2 linked regions of the Hoeflea sp. 108 genome follow. Each later gene encodes a partner of the first gene's protein in a complex. Links are inferred from orthologs where the notes say so. Each region holds a gene or a part of one and is shown in the gene's direction. Other genes may lie near its edges.

Region 1 (3,122 bases):
ACCGAGGCGTTGCGTGGCTACGTGCACAACCTGATCACGGCCCAGAACCCTGTTCTCGACTGGTGGGCGCTGGCATCCGCCATGCACAGGCTCGCCTCGACGATCTCGATGATGGTCGTGCTGCTCATCGGCGCCTATCTGGTGACCCATGGCCAGCTGCGCATCGGCGATATCGTTGCCTTCACCGGCTTCGCCTCGCTGCTCATCAGCCGCCTCGACCAGGTGTCGAACTTCGTCAATCAGATCTTCGACGCACGCTCGAAGCTGGAGGAGTTCTATCGCCTCGAAGATTCCGCTGCCGATCATCGCGAACCCGATGGCCTGCGCGAACTGGAAAACGTCACCGGCCATGTCCGCTTCGAGAACGTCAACTTCGAGTTCCCGAATTCGGGGCAGGGCGTACGCGATGTCTCCTTCGAGGTCCGCGCCGGCCAGACGGTCGCCATCGTCGGCCCGACGGGCGCGGGCAAGACCACGCTCATCAACCTGCTGCAGCGTGTCTACACGCCCGAGCAGGGTCGCATCCTGATCGATGGCATCGATACCCGCACCGTGACCCGCAAATCGCTGCGCCATTCGATCGCCACCGTCTTCCAGGACGCCGGTCTGCTTAACCGCTCGATTGAGGACAACATCCGCGTCGGCCGCTCGAGCGCCACCAACGAGGAAGTCCATGCCGCGGCCAACGCCGCAGCGGCCCAGGACTTCATCCTGTCCAAGAGCGAAGGTTACGACACCAAGGTCGGCGAGCGCGGTGGCGCGCTGTCGGGCGGCGAACGCCAGCGTATCGCTATCGCCCGCGCCATCCTCAAAAGCGCGCCGATCCTGGTGCTCGACGAGGCGACCAGCGCGCTCGACGTCGAGACCGAAAATCGGGTCAAGGACGCCATCGACATGCTGCGTGATGGCCGGACCACCTTCATCATCGCCCACCGCCTCAGCACCGTTCGCGACGCCGACCTGGTCGTGTTCATGGACCATGGCGAAGTCGTCGAGATGGGTGGCTTTGCCGAACTCTCGGCTCGCAACGGCCGCTTTGCCTCGCTGCTGCGGGCCGGCGGGTTGCTGAACGACGAGGAAGTCCGTCGCGTGACGCATGTCGAGGCTGCGGCCTGACGGTTCGCTAGGCTCATTGAAATGCAATAGGGCGCCTCGATGATATCGCAGGCGCCCTATTTCTATTGGGACCGCGACTTCTGAACAGATTGCGGAGCGCCCTTGTGGCGGTTATTTAGCGTCCATGACCCAGACGACCTCGCAGACTTGGCGTTTCAGCGATCTTGCCAACCCGACGCGCTTCATCGGCCTCGTCGACCGCGTCGTGCCCTGGCTCGCCGCGGCTTCCGCTGTCGTCCTGGCGGTCGGCCTCTATCTCGCCTTCACTGCGCCTGCCGACTACCAGCAGGGCATCACCGTCCGCATCATGTACATCCACGTGCCCTTCGCCTGGCTCGCGATGATGTGCTATTCGGTCATGGCGATTTCGGCGCTGGGTACGCTGGTCTGGCGCCATCCGCTCGCCGACGTGGCGTTGAAGTCAGCCGCCCCGGTAGGTGCAGTGTTCACGGCTTTGGCTTTGCTCACCGGTTCGATCTGGGGCAAACCCATGTGGGGAACATGGTGGGTGTGGGATGCGCGCCTGACATCGGTCTTCGTGCTGTTTCTGATGTATCTCGGCATCATCGCGCTGACCCGCGCGCTCGACGATCCCGCGCGTTCGGCGCGCGCCGCTGCGGTCATCACTTTGGTCGGCTTCATCAACATCCCGATCATCAAGTTTTCGGTCGAATGGTGGAATACGCTGCATCAGCCGGCGTCGGTATTCCGCATGGGCGGTTCGACCATCGACCCGAGCATGCTCTGGCCCCTGATGACCATGGCGCTTGGCTTTACCCTTCTGTTCTTCACTCTGCATCTAATGGCGATGCGCACCGAAATTTGGCGCCGCCGCGTCATGGCGATGCGGCAGATCGCTGCCCGGAGGGCGGAGCGCCAGCAGGGCTGATGCCCTGACAACGGAAGGAAGCTGCCATGTGGCCCGATCGTCGAATTCTTGATCTCCTGGGCCTCGACCTTCCAATCCTGCAAGCTCCGATGGCCGGGCCTGTCAATTCCGAAATGGTAATTGCGGTGTCCGAGGCCGGTGGCCTCGGCGGCCTGCCTTGTGCGCTGATAACGCCCGAGAGGGCGCGAACCGAACTCGGCATCATCGGGCAGCGAACCTCGCGCCCGATCAACGTCAATTTCTTCTGCCACCAGCAGCCCAAGGACGATCTAGCGCGCGAGGCGGGCTGGAAGAAGCTGCTCGAACCCTATTATGTCGAACTCGGCCTCGATCCGAATGCGCCGGCGCCGCGCTCGGCACGTGCGCCGTTCGACGACGAGTTCTGCGCCATCGTCGAGGAATTCCGACCAGAGGTGGTGAGCTTCCATTTCGGCCTGCCGGACGAAGCTCTGTTGGACAGAGTCAAGGCGACGGGAGCCAAAGTGCTGTCGTCGGCGACCACCACCGATGAGGCCGTCTGGCTGGAGGCGAGGGGCTGCGACGCCATCATCGCCCAGGGCGCGGAGGCAGGCGGCCATCGCGGCATCTTCCTGGCCGACGACGTCGCCAACCAGCCCGGTACCTTCGCGCTGGTGCCGCAGGTGGTCGACGCTGTACGCGTTCCCGTCATCGCCGCAGGCGGCATTGCAGATGCACGCGGCATTGTCGCAGCCTTTGCCCTTGGGGCGTCTGCGGTGCAGGTCGGCACCGCCTATCTGTTCTGTCCCGAGGCCAAGATGCCCGCGCCGCACAAGGCAGCGCTGAAGTCGGCGAAGGACGACCACACCGCGCTGACCAATGTCTTCACCGGTAGGCCGGCACGCGGCATCGTCAATCGCATCATGCGCGAGGTTGGGCCGCTTTCGAAGGACGCACCGGCATTTCCGCTCGCCGGCGGAGCGCTTGCGCCGCTCAGGGCAGCGTCTGAACCGAAGGGTTCCGGCGATTTCATGTCGCTGTGGTCGGGGCAGGCGGCACGGCTCGGTCGCGAAATGCCGGCAGGTGAGTTGACGCGCCGGCTCGCCGACGAGGCGCTGGCCATGTTGGCCCGCTTCGGCAGGTGATCGTCAGACCGTCG
Region 2 (3,158 bases), 3.1 Mb from region 1 along the record:
CATCAACCGGGAAGAAGCCGCAGGTCGCTCCATACTCAGGCGCCATGTTGCCGATGGTGGCGCGGTCGGCCAGCGTCATGTTGCTGAGGCCGGGGCCGAAGAACTCGACGAACTTGCCGACGACGCCCTTCTTGCGCAGCATCTGGGTGACGGTCAGCACCAGATCGGTGGCGGTGACGCCTTCCTTGAGCTTGCCGGTCAGGCGGAAGCCGATGACCTCGGGCAGCAGCATGGAGACGGGCTGGCCGAGCATCGCGGCCTCGGCCTCGATGCCGCCCACGCCCCAGCCCAGCACGCCCAGGCCGTTGATCATGGTGGTGTGCGAGTCGGTGCCGACGCAGGTGTCGGGATAGGCGGTCGTTTCGCCATCCTCGGTGTTCGTCCAGACGGTCTGGGCGAGGTATTCGAGGTTGACCTGGTGGCAGATGCCGGTGCCGGGCGGCACGACGCGGAAGTTGCGGAACGCCTGCTGGCCCCACTTCAGGAACTTGTAGCGCTCTTCATTGCGCTCGTATTCGAGCTCGACGTTGCGGGCAAAGGCCAGCGGGGTGCCGAATTCGTCGACGATGACCGAGTGGTCGATGACGAGGTCGACAGGAACCAGCGGATTGATCTTCTCGGGGTCGCCACCGAGGGTCTTGATGCCGTCACGCATGGCGGCGAGGTCGACCACGGCCGGAACGCCGGTGAAGTCCTGCATCAGCACGCGGGCCGGGCGGTAGGCGATCTCGACGCCGGCGGTGCCCTTGTCGACCAGCCAGCCGGCAACGGCCTGGATGGCTTCCTTGGTGACGGTGCGACCGTCTTCGTTGCGCAGCAGGTTCTCGAGCAGCACCTTCATCGAATAGGGCAGCTGCGAAACGCCGGTAAGGCCGTTCTTCTCAGCCTCGATGAGGCTGTAATAAACGTAATCCGCGCCGCCTGCGGTCAGCGTGCGACGGCAATTGAAACTATCTAGAGATTTGGACACGAGCATCCATCCTTGTCTGTTCAGCCTGAAAGGGAACGGACTCCGATGGGCATGCAATCACGCGCAAAGGTGCGGGTACGGCCATTTCCGCTGTCCGGTCCCAAGCAACCCGAGCCGTTCAAGGCGGCGCGTGCGCTGGTTCGGCGCAAATTCTGTTTCCATGCCGACCGCTGGCATGGTCGAGTGGCATATAGAGAATTTCCTAGAATAGTTCTAGACGGAGATTCGCCTATTTTGCTGCGACGCGAAGCGACAGCGAAATAGTCTCGGCGACGGGGGAAGTATGCGGCTTATCGCCGAAAATCTCAGCGGTGAACGCGGCGGCGAGGCGGTTTTTGCCGATATCGGCTTTGCGCTCGCCGATGGCGAGGCGCTTGTCGTCACCGGCCCCAACGGTTCGGGCAAGTCGACCTTGCTGCGCGTGATCGCCGGGCTCCTGCCGCATGCTTCGGGGCGAATCACCGTGGAGGGCGGCGGCGAGGATTTTTCCACGGTTGCCGCGGCCTGCCATTATCTCGGCCACCAGAACGCAATGAAGGCGGCGCTGACCGTGAACGAGAACCTGGAGTTCTGGCAAAGCTTTGCCGGCAACGGACAGCTCGGCATTGGCCAGGCGCTGGAGCATGTCGGCCTCGACGACCTCGGCCACCTGCCCTTCGGCTATCTCTCCACCGGCCAGAAGCGCCGCGCCGCAATCGCCAAGCTGCTCATCAGCCACCGCCCGGTCTGGCTGCTCGACGAGCCCACGGCAGGGTTGGACAAGGCCTCGGACGCGCGTTTCGCAGGGTTGATGCGGGATCATTGCGCGGCTGGCGGGATCGTCGTCGCCGCGACGCATTTGCCGCTCGGGCTGGAGGGCGTGAAGACCCTGGAGATGGGGCGGGTGCATGTCTGAGGGCTTAGCGCTTCTTCGCACTCCTCTCTCCGCGCAGATCGCCGGAGCTCCCCCATGCTAGCCCTCTACCTCCGCGATCTCCGAATGGGCGTCCGCGCCGGCGGTGGGGCGCTGACGGGTGTGCTGTTCTTTCTCGCCGTCGTCGTCACCATCCCCTTCGGCGTCGGCCCCGACCTCAACCTGCTCGCTCGCATTGGCCCGGCGATCCTTTGGATCGGCGCCCTGCTTGCCAGCCTGCTCGGCCTCGACCGCCTGTTCCAGGCCGACCGCGAGGATGGCTCGCTTGATCTGCTGGTGCTCAATGCCGACCGCCACATGCTGGCACTCACCGTGTTCGTCAAATGCCTGGCGCACTGGACGGCGAGCGTATTGCCGCTGGTCATCGCCGCGCCCCTGCTCGGCCTGTTCATGAACATGGAGCCGGTGGGCATCGGTGCTGCCGCACTTACCCTGCTTGTCGGCACGCCGGCCATCGTCTTCATCGGCGCGACAGGGGCCGCCGTCACCGTCGTCTTGCCGCGCGGGGGGCTGCTGATCTCGGTGCTGATCCTGCCGCTGGTCATCCCGGTGCTGATCTTCGGCGTTACGGCAGCCTATGGCGCGGTCAACGATCCCGACCCGTTTACGCCGCCGTTCCTCATCCTCTGTGCGCTGACCATGTTCCTTGCCGTCATCGGGCCATTCGCGGCGGCGGTGGCGCTGCGCTCGGGCACCGACTGATCACGTTCGCTTCAATTGGCTTGCTGCGGCGCGGCGTCCGATTGCACCCACGCCCTGCCCCGGCTAAACGAGGCGCATGGTCGGAAACATCGACATGATCAAGATTTGCCCTGGGATGACAGCCCGATGAGCGTCCACGCCCTCTATGTCACCGCCGCCTATGCGGTTTCATCAGTGGCGATTGCCGGCCTGGTCCTGTGGATACTCGCCGACCAGCGTGCCCGCAAGCGCGAGATGGCCGAGCTGGAGGCCGCCGGCCACCGCCGCCGGTCCGACAAGAGCGGGGCCAAGGCATGAGCATCGAAAGCCAGAAACCGGCACGGCCACGCAGGATCTTCGTGCTGCTGCCGCTGCTGATCTTTCTGCTGCTGGCAGGCGTCTTCCTGATGCAGCTGCTCTCCGGCCGCGACCTCTCGGTCGTGCCGTCGGCGTTGATCGGTCAGATGGCGCCGAAGACCGAACTGCCTCCGCTCGAGGGCATGCAGGTGCCCGGGCTGAACTCCGCCGACTTCACCGGCAAGGTAACGCTGGTCAATGTCTGGGCGTCGTGGTGCGCGCCCTGCCGGGAGGAGC

Evidence for each region.
Region 2: the proteins of B015_RS0108415 (region 1) and ccmA are in contact, whole or in part, in a solved structure (PDB 8CE8), measured with the Escherichia coli proteins. The link is inferred for Hoeflea sp. 108 from one-to-one orthologs.

What each region holds. Positions count from the first base shown.
Region 1 is NZ_KB890024.1:1,733,685-1,736,806, forward strand. The notes cover bases 317-3,122. They hold B015_RS0108415 (heme ABC transporter permease), read left to right. Parts: upstream 317-1,240; coding sequence 1,241-2,005; downstream 2,006-3,122. Other genes in these bases: B015_RS0108410 (glucan ABC transporter ATP-binding protein/ permease), read left to right, coding at 317-1,116; B015_RS0108420 (nitronate monooxygenase family protein), read left to right, coding at 2,032-3,108; glpK (glycerol kinase GlpK), read right to left, coding at 3,112-3,122. Also shown: more of B015_RS0108410, read left to right, coding at 1-316. UniProt on the Escherichia coli protein: Required for the export of heme to the periplasm for the biogenesis of c-type cytochromes.
Region 2 is NZ_KB890024.1:4,874,429-4,877,586, forward strand. What follows is about bases 218-3,059. They hold ccmA (heme ABC exporter ATP-binding protein CcmA), read left to right. Parts: upstream 218-1,253; coding sequence 1,254-1,865; downstream 1,866-3,059. Other genes in these bases: acnA (aconitate hydratase AcnA), read right to left, coding at 218-970; ccmB (heme exporter protein CcmB), read left to right, coding at 1,920-2,585; ccmD (heme exporter protein CcmD), read left to right, coding at 2,712-2,882; B015_RS0124255 (DsbE family thiol:disulfide interchange protein), read left to right, coding at 2,879-3,059. Also shown: more of acnA, read right to left, coding at 1-217; more of B015_RS0124255, read left to right, coding at 3,060-3,158. UniProt on the Escherichia coli protein: Part of the ABC transporter complex CcmAB involved in the biogenesis of c-type cytochromes; once thought to export heme, this seems not to be the case, but its exact role is uncertain. Responsible for energy coupling to the transport system.